3 regions of the Alteromonas sp. I10 genome follow, and region 2 is predicted to be linked to each of the others. Evidence: predicted binding sites of a transcription regulator. Region 2 holds the regulator's gene; each other region holds the start of a gene.
What was found. Region 2 encodes FNR, which switches genes on or off when oxygen is low (the NO sensors DNR and NnrR bind a similar motif). Its sites were predicted from a motif close to TTGATCTAGATCAA; they were not measured.
Positions count from the first base shown of each region.

Region 1: the regulator FNR is predicted to act here: its motif matches at 2,092-2,105, upstream of BZA03_RS19375 (OmpW family outer membrane protein).
Region 3: the regulator FNR is predicted to act here: its motif matches at 1,901-1,914, upstream of BZA03_RS10320 (PRC-barrel domain-containing protein).

Region 1 covers NZ_QJJN01000012.1:147,777-152,194, forward strand. The annotation lists gene BZA03_RS19360 (type I DNA topoisomerase) at 1-405, shown strand, start outside; gene BZA03_RS19365 (Sua5/YciO/YrdC/YwlC family protein) at 451-1,056, shown strand; gene hemF (oxygen-dependent coproporphyrinogen oxidase) at 1,053-1,985, shown strand; gene BZA03_RS19375 (OmpW family outer membrane protein) at 2,219-2,899, shown strand; gene BZA03_RS19380 (group II truncated hemoglobin) at 3,024-3,455, opposite strand; gene aroE (shikimate dehydrogenase) at 3,454-4,293, shown strand; gene BZA03_RS19390 (gamma carbonic anhydrase family protein) at 4,290-4,418, opposite strand, start outside.
Region 2 covers NZ_QJJN01000007.1:149,847-154,264, reverse strand. The annotation lists gene ttcA (tRNA 2-thiocytidine(32) synthetase TtcA) at 1-825, opposite strand, end outside; gene uspE (universal stress protein UspE) at 974-1,897, opposite strand; gene fnr (fumarate/nitrate reduction transcriptional regulator Fnr) at 2,142-2,879, opposite strand; gene BZA03_RS14395 (sulfite exporter TauE/SafE family protein) at 2,925-3,584, opposite strand; gene ccoS (cbb3-type cytochrome oxidase assembly protein CcoS) at 3,571-3,801, opposite strand; gene BZA03_RS14385 (heavy metal translocating P-type ATPase) at 3,803-4,418, opposite strand, start outside.
Region 3 covers NZ_QJJN01000004.1:296,384-300,801, reverse strand. The annotation lists gene BZA03_RS10330 (LysR family transcriptional regulator) at 1-796, opposite strand, end outside; gene BZA03_RS20415 (hypothetical protein) at 923-1,090, opposite strand; gene maoP (DUF413 domain-containing protein) at 1,490-1,846, shown strand; gene BZA03_RS10320 (PRC-barrel domain-containing protein) at 2,039-2,788, shown strand; gene BZA03_RS10315 (helix-turn-helix transcriptional regulator) at 2,885-3,196, opposite strand; gene BZA03_RS10310 (rhodanese-like domain-containing protein) at 3,381-3,731, shown strand; gene BZA03_RS10305 (LysR family transcriptional regulator) at 3,788-4,418, shown strand, end outside.

The sequences.
Region 1 (4,418 bases), on a different contig from region 2:
CCGGAATGTAGCTTTAGTAAGCCACTTCACGATAAACAAACCACCATACTGAAAACCTTAGACGGTGTAGCCTGCCCTGAATGCGCATCCGACTTAGCCATAAAGAAAGGGCGGTTTGGCATGTTTATCGGCTGTACCAATTTTCCTTCATGCCATCACATAGAGCCCATTAAAGAAAAAGAAGATACTTTGGTGGATTGTCCAAAGTGTAAGAAAGGGCATCTAATCTCGCGTACTAACAAATACGGCAAACAGTTTTTTGCGTGCAACCATTATCCACAATGTCGATATGTGCTAAATTTCACGCCGGTTAATGAAAGCTGCCCAGATTGCGGTTGGGGAGTATTGATAGATAAAAAGGGGCAGTTACAGTGTCCTCAGCCTAGTTGTGGCTTTAAAAAGTAATTATACGAACAACTAAACGAAGAACTATACGTAGAGATTAAAACCATGTCTGATATCCAAAATGGGAACGTAAACACGTTTACCCCCGTTGAGGCTAACTCACCTGAAGTAGACCCTGTTGTTGCCGCATTCCAAGCTGGCAGTTTAATCGTTTATCCAACCGAAGCGGTAATGGGCATCGGATGTGACCCCGACAATGAAGCCGCTGTAAATGCGCTGTTAGAGATAAAACAGCGACCGGTAGAAAAGGGCGTGATATTGATTGCAGCAAACTACAGTCAGCTACTGCCTTATGTTAACGACAACGCCATTCGCCCTGACAGACGCACCGATATTTTTTCGAGCTGGCCAGGCCCTAATACTTGGCTATTACCTAAGTCGTCATCTGCGCCAGTTTGGTTAACCGGCAAGCATAGTAAAATAGCGGTGCGCGTAACTAATCACCCTGTAGTAGTGGAATTGTGCAACAAGTTAGGTAAACCGTTAGTTTCCACAAGCGCTAACCTGACCGGCCAACCGCCAGCCATCACCACTGAAGAAGCAAAAGCCGTATTCGCTGATTCCGTTTTCTATATAGAAGGGGAAGTAGGTGGTGCAACTAAACCCAGTACCATTCGCGATGGCGACACAGCAGAGGTAATAAGAGCATGACATCAGCAGAATTATTGGACGGTAAAAATGCCGCTGAAGTAATAGAACAAGTAAAAAGCTATTTACTAGGGCTGCAAGACACCATTTGCCAAACCCTTGAACTTGCCGATGGTAAGGGCCAGTTTGTTGAAGACAGCTGGCAGCGAGAAGAGGGTGGCGGTGGCCGCTCTCGAGTACTAAAAAATGGTGCGGTGATTGAACAAGGCGGCGTTAACTTTTCTCATGTGTTTGGCAGTCAAATGCCGGCTTCAGCAACGGCTAATCGCCCTGAGCTTGCGGGAAGAAACTTTCAAGCAATGGGTGTATCACTCGTTATTCATCCACATAACCCGTACATCCCAACGTCACATGCTAATGTTCGCTTTTTTATTGCAGAAAAAGAGGGCGAAGCACCTATCTGGTGGTTTGGCGGCGGCTTCGACTTGACGCCATTTTATCCGTTTAAAGACGACGTTTTGCATTGGCATGACACTGCAAAGAAGTTGTGCAAACCATTTGGCAATGACGTCTACCCTAAGTACAAAAAGTGGTGCGACGACTACTTTTACTTAAAGCATCGCAATGAAACTCGCGGAGTGGGCGGTTTATTCTTTGACGACCTGAATGAATGGGGCTTTGAACAGTCATTTGCATTTATGCAGGCTGTTGGTAATGGCTTCATCGATGCTTACGTTCCTATTGTTGAACGTCGTAAGCAAACCGATTTCGGCGAAAGAGAGCGTGATTTCCAACTTTACCGCCGGGGCCGCTACGTTGAGTTTAACCTTGTATTCGACCGAGGCACTTTATTTGGACTGCAAACCGGCGGGCGTACGGAATCAATTCTAATGTCGATGCCGCCGCTCGCGCGCTGGGAGTATTGTTATACACCTGCACCGGGTAGCGCCGAAGCCAAGCTGACAGACTGGTTAAAACCTACTGATTGGTGATTAATTATTAAATAAGGCTCCGCTTAAATCCTTACGCGGACCGCCGATAGCAGCTTTCATCTTTAATGACTAAAAAACGCCGTATTAATGTTAATGCGGCGCTTTTTTGATCTACATCAAGGTGGAATATCATCTGTGTTTCAGTGAGTTATCAAACTTGCGCTGGATCAATGTTTCTCTTAACCACAGGCGTAAAGTATCGCCATCTTAGTTAAACACAAAAGAGACACATCATGCGCAAACACTTTTTATCTGCATCTGCACTTTGCCTTACACTTGCTGCACTCTCACCTTTAGCTAGCGCTCACCAGCAGGGCGACTGGATTGTTCGTGGCGGTCTTACTACCGTTGCTCCTGACGAATCTACCTCTAACATCGTCGCGGGTGGAACTGATCTTGGCGTGGCTCTTAATATCGATAACGATACTCAGCTAGGTCTAAACGTAGCGTACTTTATTACTGACAATATTAATATTGAGCTGCTTGCCGCAACGCCCTTTAAGCACGACGTTAATTTTTCTGTTGCTGATCCGTTAGGGACGGGTAATCAGCTTGGTGAAGTCACGCATCTTCCTCCTACGCTTACCGCAAACTACTATTTTAATGATGCCAGCTCTGCGTTTCAGCCATACATTGGTGCAGGTATCAACTATACCTTTATCTTTGATGAAGAGTTTACAGGTGCGAATGAAACAGCTGGCTTAAGCGACCTATCGCTTGATAATTCATTTGGCTTGTCAGCACAGGTGGGAATGGATTACCAAATTGATACAAAATGGCATGTTAATGCATCGGTTCGATTCATTGATATAGATACCGAAGCAACCTTCAAAGTGGGTGATGCTGCTGGAAAGGTAAGTGATATTGAAATAGATCCTTGGGTGTATACCTTATCGGTGGGTTACACATTCTAATTCTTAGTTTCACGCCTTATTAACTATTAGGCTTTCACAATTGCACTACTTTATGCGCCATAAAGAGCGTAGACAGTAACAGGGGAGTTGCGCGTTAAAAGGTTAATCCTTTCAACGCGCTTTTTTATTTTGTATTCACCATGTGATTGGCGAGTTGATCAAGTGCGTCTATCAACTGTTGAGCTAAGGCGATATCTTCAACCGTTTTAAACATGGCTTTTCGCATGCAATACATCCACTGCGCTTTTAACTCTGGTGTTACGGTATAAGGTAGGTGGCGTGCACGCAGACGCGGGTGGCCATACTGCTGCTGGTAATCATCAGGACCACCAAGCCATAAACTTAAATAGAGAAAGAACACGTGGCGAATTCTGTCTAATGGCTGGGGGTGAATAGCTAGCAGTTCATTGGCGAGTGGATCGGTTTCCATTATGTCGTAAAACGTATTTGCTAATTCCCGTACTTTCTCCTCTCCACCTATACGTTCATATGGTGTACTCTGCGAAGCACGATTATCGCTTTTCTTCTTTATATTAAATAAGTCTCGTATTCCCATGAAAAAATTCGCTGTATTCGGAAATCCTATTGCACAGAGTTTATCACCAACTATCCATCAAATGTTTGCTGAACAAGTGGGAGAAAATATTTCTTATGAAAAGATACTTGCGCCAGTAGACGGTTTTGTAGATGCCGCCAACGCGTTTTTAGCTCAGGAAGGCGCGGTAGGTTGTAACGTCACCATGCCTTTTAAGCTTGATGCATTCAACTTGGCAAAGGTAGACGACCAAGCAGCCAAAGATGCACAAGCTGTTAATACGCTAATGAATGGTGACAGCGGAGAAATATGGGGATACAACACTGATGGTGTAGGGCTGGTAAACGATCTGCTTAACAGCGGTGTGGAAATTAAGGGTAAGCGCGTGTTGCTTATTGGTGCCGGCGGCGCAGCCCGTGGCGTAATTTCCCCGTTATTAAAAGCAGGGGCCACCTCTTTAACCATCACCAATAGAACCAAAGCGAAAGCTGAGGAAGTGGCAAGTGCCGCTTCAAACGCTAAAGTGCAGGTGGCTGCGCTTGAAGATATCGCAGATGTTGCGCCTCATATTATTATCAATTCAACAGCCGCCAGTTTAAGCAATGAATTGCCGTGCCGTTTAAATGATGGTGTTTTACAAAACTGTGAAGTGGTGTACGACATGGTTTATAAAAACTCACCCACGCGCTTTATGAGAGATGCGGCCGAACTTGGTGTCAAAACGCAAATAGATGGATTAGGGATGCTGGTTGAGCAAGCGGCTGAAGCTTTCTACATATGGACACAAAAGCGCCCCGATACTTCAGATATTGTAAAACGTGTCAGGGCTATCGTTGAGCAAGGTGAGAAGCGAAACTAGTTCGCTTCTTCAAGGTACTCATCTTTCAATACAACATAGTTAACGGCAGATTGTTTCAGGAATGCCATTTCGGCGTCGTTGAGCGGCCTTTTCTTTTGCATGGGGTTTCCCACGTAAAGAAATCC
Region 2 (4,418 bases):
AGCTATAGCTTTAAAATCATAAAGGTTGCTGTCGATTAAGTGTGAAGGCGCTACGTTTTGAAGCGCGCGGAACATCGACTCTATACGACCTGGGAAGCGACGGTTCCAGTCTTGAAGCATAGCCTTTATGTTTTGGCGCTGTAGGTTTTCTTGTGAGCCACAAAGGTTACAAGGAATAATCGGAAATTCAGCGGCCTGAGAATATTTCTCGATGTCTTTTTCTGTGCAGTACGCCAATGGACGAATAACGATGTGTTCACCGTTATCGCTGACTAGCTTTGGCGGCATAGACTTAAGCTTGCCACCATGAAACATATTGAGGAAAAACGTTTCTAGCATGTCGTCGCGGTGATGACCTAATGCAATTTTAGTCGCACCTAACTCTTTTGCCGTGCGGTACAAAATACCACGGCGCAAGCGAGAACAGAGAGAGCATGTTGTCTTTCCCTCTGGAATTTTGTCTTTAACAATAGAGTAGGTGTCTTCTTCTACAATTTTGTAGTCAACGCCAATGCTTTCTAGATATTCAGGCAAGATATGTTCTGGGAAACCAGGCTGCTTTTGGTCAAGATTAACCGCAACGATATCAAAGTGAATAGGCGCAATCTTCTTTAAAAACAATAAAATATCTAGCATGGTGTAGCTGTCTTTACCGCCAGATAAACACACCATTACTTTGTCGTTGTTTTCAATCATACCGAAATCGCCAATGGCTTTACCCACATTGCGGCGAAGTCGTTTCTGAAGTTTGTTGAAGTTGTACTTTTGCTTACTTTGCGCAGCATTTAATGGCGACGCGTCAGCACTGTTTGTGCCTAAACTCATAATTAACTAGCTTGGTTTGTGATAAAGCCACCATTATACATTAAAGCGGCTTTTCGAGACCATGCTTGTGAGGTTAAATTTGTTGGTGACATACCGTGTTGGCCGCTAAGTAACGGCAAACACGGGCTATGCGGTACTGATGAAAAGATTACAGCGACAACGGCGACACAAATCCATCTGGCTTAATAGCAAGCACATCGCAATTGAGTTCGTCGATCACGTGTTCTGCAGTATTACCAATTAGGGCCGCTGAAATGCCCACACGGCCAACGGTACCAATAACAACCAGCTCTGCATCCAGTGTTTTTGCCACTTGCGGGATAACTTTTTCCGGAAGGCCTTCTCTTACTACGCATTTGTTTTCAGGAATACCGTACTTTAACGCGTGACTACGCATTTCTTTTAAATGATGATTTTTTACCGCGTCGTGGTAGGTATCGGGGTCGAACTCAGGTACTTCTATGGCGATATTAAGTGGTGTAGAAGGGTAACTGTTGACCAAATTTACGCTACCTTTCAATAAAGAGGCGTAGTCGTTAGCAATGAGGGTGAGCTTATCGTTAAGTGCGGCATGCTCATCGTCTTCACTGCCTACGTTTACTGCAGCAATAATCTCTCCTCCTTCTGGCCAGTCGTGCTCTTTAACGAGCAATACTGGGCGAGGGCATTTACGCATTAAATGCCAGTCGGTGGGGGTGAAAATAACAGAAGCAAGATCGTCGTGCTTTTTGGTTGCCTTTACCACTAAATCTATCTGATTGTTTAGGGTGTAGTAAATAATCGACTCATACGCACGATTATTCCATTCTACAACGATATCAGTTTCAGTGAATCCTTGTTCTCTTAAGTGGGTGGCAAGCCATTTTGCATGCTCCTTTGTAACTGCATCGCGCATTGACTCGCGCTCATCCGGGCTAAGCATGGTCGTCATATCATAAGATAAGTCGTATACCACCATCATGGCGGTAACTGAAGCGCCTGTTTTTGAAGCGAGTTCATAAGCTCGGCTTAGTGCAGGTTGGTTATCGCGCTCGGCATCTACCACGGCCAGAATTCGTTTACACTCAATCATAACGTCCCCCTAACTACGAAACTTAGTAGCGGCTGTCGAAATCGAAGCTTTCTAATACTAACTATAAACGACATTGGGAAAAACGTAAGTTGTTTTAGATCAAGAATTTTACGAGGCGACCATGAGTGAACCTACCTAATTGAATATGGAGCAACCGGCGTGGCGCTGAAAGGGCAGGTAGGTGGCTAACACAGGTTACAAAAAAGCGCGCTTAGTGCGCGCCTTATTTAACACTTAAAAAGGACTAACCGCAGACAACGCTAGGGCCGTTAAGCGCCGCTAGTTTGGTGTTTAGCCTATCGAAATCCAAAATAGTAATAAGCTTGCCGTCTACTTTTATGATGTTGTCTTTTTGAAAACGGCTTAACAGACGACTAATCGTTTCAATCGTTAATCCTAAATAGTTTCCAATTTCGTTGCGCGTCATGGTTAAGTGGAATTCTCTATGGGAAAAGCCACGCTCTTCAAAGCGTTGCGACAGGTGTGAGATGAAATACAGTAAGCGCTCTTCTGCGGTTCGCTTGTTTAAAAGCATGATCATGTCGTGATCTTGTTTTATTTCAGCGCTCATGAAGCTCATGATCTGGTGGCGTAGCTTTGGAAATTGCACTGACATTTCGTCGAGGGTCTCGTAGGGAAGCTCACACACCATGGCAGTTTCTAACGCAGAAGTATAGCTTTGGTGTTTGTTCTCTCTTAATGCATCGAAACCGATAATATCACCAGGAAAGTGGAAGCCGGTAATCTGTTCTTCACCTTCGGTATTAGTCACAAATGATTTGAATGAACCGGTTCTCACTGCAAATAGAGAACGGAATTTATCACCAGTTTGAATCAGCGTGTCACCTTTATGAAGCGGCTTCTTGCGTTCAATAATATCGTCAAGAGACTCGATTTCTGTTTTGTTTAACGCCACCGGTAAACACAGGTGACTGAAACTACAGTTTTGACAGTGAATAGAAAATTGGCTTCCTTTGCTCATAATGCACGCTCTCTAAAAGAATACCCGACAATAATACACCCATTTTTAAACGATTGCGCCATGAATAAGATAAGCTGCATATATTGCCATTATTACTGCAATAATTTGTCTAAAATGGTTATGTTGAAAACTTCGAACAATATATTGGCTACCAGCGCTTGCAGCGAGCAAGGTGGGTAATGTACCCAAACCGAAGAAGAACATAATAGCAGCGCCTTCTAGCGCGTTACCCGCCGCGAGAGACCAGGTAAGTGTGGAATACACCAAACCGCAAGGAAGCCAACCCCAAATAAAACCATAAGGCAACGCACTTAAAGGGGTCTTAAATGGCAAAAAGCGTTTTGAAAGCGGCTGGACTTTGGAAAATAGGCCTTTACCCGCATTTTCCAGCACTGTTAAGCCAGTCCACCACTTACCCAAATAACACGCCAGTAGAAGCAACATGATTCCGCTAAGTAGGGAAAGGGCATAGTTGGCAAGAGGTATATAATCTGCTGCAATTTTTCCAAGTGCCCCGGTTATTGCTCCGGCGATGGTGTAGCTCACTATACGTCCCATGTTATAGGCAAGGGTATAGGGTAGTGCTGAAGCGCCTTTAGGCGAAACCATCCTTAGCGCAGCGACAATTCCACCGCACATTCCCACACAGTGAACTCCACCGGCTAAGCCGATAAGAAAGGCAGAGAAGTAGTTAATCCCTTCCATGTGGCGCTTGGCTTTTGTCTACTTTACTGTCTTGAAGTTGCTTGCGTTGCTCAGCTAGCTTTTTTTCTTCTGGCGGAAGATCATCGTCAAACAGTATGCTATACCCTTGGCGATCCAAATCTTCAAATTGATTGGTTTTCACCGCCCAAAAGAATATCACAATAGCGACGGCAACAATGATGATGGCGATTGGAATTAATACGTAAATAATACTCATGCTATTTGCTCAAAAGTCGCGTTGAGTTTGTGACCACAATGATACTGCTTAACGACATACCAACAACAGCCATCCACGGTGAAAGTAGGCCTGATACGGCGAAAGGTAAGATCAAAACGTTGTAACCTACCGACCAGCCGATATTTTGCCTTATTTTTTGCTTCACTTGATGCGCAGTTCGAATAAGCTCTGGTACAGAAAGCAGCTGATCGCCAAGCAGTATCACGTCGGCGGCAGTTTTAGCCACGTCTGTGGCATTACCCACTGCAATTGCCACATCAGCGCTGGCAAGAACTGGAGCGTCGTTAATACCGTCACCCATCATCATCACTTTCGCGCCAGATTGCTGCATAGCTTGAACGGCTTCGTACTTTTGCTCAGGTGTTAGGCCACCTTTAACGGTCGAAATTGGCAATGGTGCGGTAAGCGCATTAACGTTTTGCTGTGTATCACCACTTAAAACGGCGAGGGTATGGCTTACAGCTAATATATCGAGAGTTTCTTGCGTATCTTCTCTTAGTGAATCCTTTACTTCATACGCCGCCATAATACGCCCCTTAACCGTGAGAAACACGTTAGCTGAAGGGAACGCTTCAATGAGTTTTAGCTGTGATTCG
Region 3 (4,418 bases), on a different contig from region 2:
CTAGACCCACTCGTCTGACTTGCTTCATGCTGTGCACATACACCTTAAACGATACGTTTTCTAACGTTTCGATTCTGGTCACTTTCACACTACCGGGTAACTGACTCTCAACGTTGGTCGGTAATACGGCAATACCACCTTCGCTCTGTAAATTGTTAAGCGCAAGATTCAACGAATTGGTTCTTAACTTTGCATCGCGAAGTTGAGGGTAAGCAGTAAGCAACCAGTCTCTTGCCTTAGTTCCCCAATCAATAGCCACAAAATCTGCTGCATCAATAGTCTCAGACGCTTGTCCAATTCTATATAGCGCCAAATCCTGCTCTAGTAATACATCACTGTTTACTTCTTCAGATTTCAACGGTTCAGTGGAGAATGATAAGTCTGTCACCCTTTCGTGCAATTGTCGCGAAAGGGTATCTAACGTAAGAACTTCAGCCTTTACTGACCAATCGGGAAACGAGTTGTGTAGGTGACTGAGCATCTGAGGCAATAACAGCTCGCTCGCCAGCTGTGTTGCGCCGCAAACAACATATTCAGAGGATTGAATTTGGAGCTCTTGTTTTGCTTCGTTTAGCGTTGCGCATAATTGCCTAGCGTAAGGCAGAAGTTTCTCACCAGATTGAGTGAGCTGTATACTGTTGCGTTGCCTAATAAAAAGCGTGGTATGAAAATACTCTTCAAGTAGCTTTATGCGCGCACTGACTGCAGATTGAGTGAGGTAAAGGTTTTCAGCCGCTTTACCAAAGTGACGAGTTTTTGCCACCTCTATAAAGGTGGTGAGAAAGCGTATATCCATGCTTATTGTACAACCGAATCAAAGTGGGTCTAAATTGACACAGATAATACGGCAAGTAAACACAAAAGCACAGAAGCGCACCGCTATAAACGGTACGCTTTATTAAAATTTCACCAACTCGCTGAATTAATACTCTTCTTGGTGCAGGCGACGCTGTTTGTCACGGCGTTGCAGGTCACGCTTCTGCTTTTCCTTTACAGTACTTTGACGTTTGGAATTTGGCTTTTTAGCGTGAAAATCTTCCTCTTCTACCGAGTCCCATTCATCACGCTGGTAACGATAGTCTTTACTCATTGACTTCTCTGGGTTGTTAACACACCTCAATTATTATCTTAAGCGACAAAATAGAAAACGAATTTTAATCATCGTAGCGACAAGAATTTTTGATTATTCCCATCAGTGATTTTCATAGACTTTTAACGTCCAACTCAATTACGCTCGTGTTATAGCGACGCCCGTTGCAGGGCCAATAATTAAATACCTACATTTTACTTTAATTTCAAAAACTTAGGCATATGACGCTTGAGGTTATACCCTCGCACTTTCTGTATACTTTTCAAACGTAATCTAAAATTTAGTGTTAGATTTTATACCGTTAAAAATTTTTTATTGATAAGAGAAAAATCTTTTGTTTTATCTTCGTTTTTAATTATCTTAAAAGTGCGCTGAACAAAACATTACGTTGGGTACAACATGAAAAGTTTAGCTATTCGACAATCTGCAAAACCTTATATTGACCGTCAGAAGTTTCCATACGGTTTTCGTAAATCAGGTGACTTCAGTATTACTGAAGCCGATCTTCTAACCCACTACGGCAAAACACTGCTAGGACTTGAAAGTGGCGAATTGTCGCCTGAAAGTGATGATGAGAGACATTTCGTCGAATTCGTTACAGGTAAAGTTGAAGCTAGCAATAACCTAGAGAAAGCCTGGGCGAAATACGTCAGATTAGCAAGGGGCAAAAAGCACTTCTACACCCTTCACAGCAGTGCGAGTAACCAATCAGACTATGATGAAGACTACTCTGATGAAGAATTCGATGTAGCATAATGCTACAGCATTACTAAAAAGCTCGCTCCGGCGAGCTTTTTTGTTATTGAACAAATGATCTCAATCAACTTCAGACAAGAACAAAATGAAGAAACATTAAGGACTGTCTACACTTAGTAGTAATACAGAGTGATGTGCAGTGAATTGTGCATTTCATTCTGAAAAACGAGCCCATGCAAAGGAGGCGCAACGATGATCATTAGTTCAAAACAGCTTACTCACTTTTCAATACATGCCCTAGATGACAAAGTGGGCGGCATCCGCGATATCCTTTTCGATGACGAAACCTTCACTGTTCGCTACTTGGTCGCAGATACCAATACTTGGCTACCGCTTAGCCGTAAAGTGGTGATATCACCTATATCTGTCAAACAGTTAGATGAAGATAGTGAGTCTGTTCATATCAATATGACAGTTGATACATTAAAAAACAGCCCCTCTATTGACGAACATAAGCCTGTGTCACGTGAATACGAAGAAAATCTCTTCAAATATTTTGGTTACGGATACTACTGGATTGGACCAGGAGCTTGGGGGGAGTTCGCACATCCAAATGAACTGGTCGAATTACAGCGCGCTGAAGAGTCTGAAACTGAAAACCCGAAAAAGAGCACCAACCACCTAAGAGCAGTGGGCGAAGTTGGTGGATATGAAGTTGCTACAACCACTGATAACGTTGGCCACATCAGTAACTTCGTCATTGACACCGAAAGCTGGAAGATAATCATGCTAGTGGTAGATACCAACAACTGGCTTCCGGGTGGCAAACATCTCGCACTTCTACCTAGCGATATTGAAAGTATCGACTGGGCGGCGCACAGCGTAGTAGTGAATTTAAGTCACGACGAATTGGTTGATAGACCTGAAGTGGAAAGTGAAAAAATATCTGAAGAAGGCTATGTGCCTATGCTTTGCGAGCAATTGAATAAAAAAGGAAATTAATAACCGAAGAATGTCACTGTTGGCGATTTTTAGTTAGGAACTTTACAATGTCCGTTGTTGAAGGCGGACATTGTAGCTTAGGATACAAAAAGAAGATTACTCGCAGAAAAATTCGTACATCAAAGCAATCAAACGCTTGACGCGCTCGTCTGCTAAGCGGTAGTAAATAGTTTGACCTTCCCTTCTTGTGGCCACCATCTTTGATTCTCGCAATAAAGCAAGATGCTGAGAAATCACTGGCTGCGAGACGCTAACAACTTCGAGAAGTTCGGTTACCGATTTTTCCTCTTTCAGCAACGAACAAAGCACCATAAGGCGTGTTTTATTCGCGAATTGCTTTAGGAAGATCTCGGCTTCCGCAGCGTGTTCCATTATATCATCTGAACCTATTACCATATCCTCGGACATAAGCACTCTCTATCTGTAAAGTATTTCGGCACCAATTTAGCCATTTACTATACTAAAGTATAAGACATTTTGCCGACCTGCCAATTTATGCGACGAATCCCTGTATTTTACATTGTTTTATTACGCTGACATCAATATATTAGATTTTACTTATTTTAACCAAGTTTAGGCAAAAAGGAAAAGTATGCTTATAGATATGAAGACTCGAATAGAAAACATAGACGATAACTTACGCACTGTATCTGCGGAGCAAGCGGCCAGTGAGTGCCGAAACAATAGCGGTATACTGATTGATGTACGGGAGAGTGCCGAAGTTGCCAATCAGCCCGTACCTTCTGCGCTTCACATACCACGCGGCGTGCTCGAAATGAAGGCACTGGAACAGTTTAAAGATGCTTCAGCGCCACTTTATATTCACTGTGCATCGGGCATTCGAGCAAAACTAGCAGCAGAGCAACTTATAAAAATGGGCTATGAGAACGTTTCGGTGGTGACATGCCCTGTACCCACGATAAACCAAGCAAACCGAAAATGACTTCTTAACCACGTGTATGCTATAAGTATTGTTAATTAAGAGTTTTAAGGCGCTGTATGCTGAAATCTACGTTAGAACAATGGCGAATGTTCAAAGCCGTCGTCGATGCAGGCGGCTTTAATCAAGCTGCTGCTGAAGTTCACAAAAGTCAATCGAGCGTTCACCACGCGGTTCAAAAGCTTGAAAACGCCATTGGTGTGTCGTTGTTTGAGAATATTGGACGTAAAGTCCAGCTTTCTCCGCAAGGCGAACTTATGTATCGCCGTGCCTCTTTTTTGCTGAGCGAAGCGCACAAGCTCGAGGCCGTTGCCAATAGCCTTCAATCTGGCACAGAAACAACTTTACGCATAGCGGTGGATATTATTTTTCCGTCTGAATTGCTTTATAACGTGCTAGCGAAAGTTTCTGCTGAGTTCCCGCTGCTTCGTATCGAGATAGAAGAAACTGTGCTCAGTGGCGCAAATTCACTTTTGAGCAATGGTAAAGTTGATTTAGGCATCTCTCCTTTCGTATTTCCAAATGGCTTTAGCGAAGACTTGTGCGAAATTGAGTTTGCAGCTGTCGCTCACGCCGACCATCCACTACACCAATTAGATAGAACGCTCACACTGGAAGACTTAAAAGCGCATCGTCAAATTGTGGTAAGGGATTCATCTGCGGAGCGTAAAGCTGATGTGGGCTGGTTAG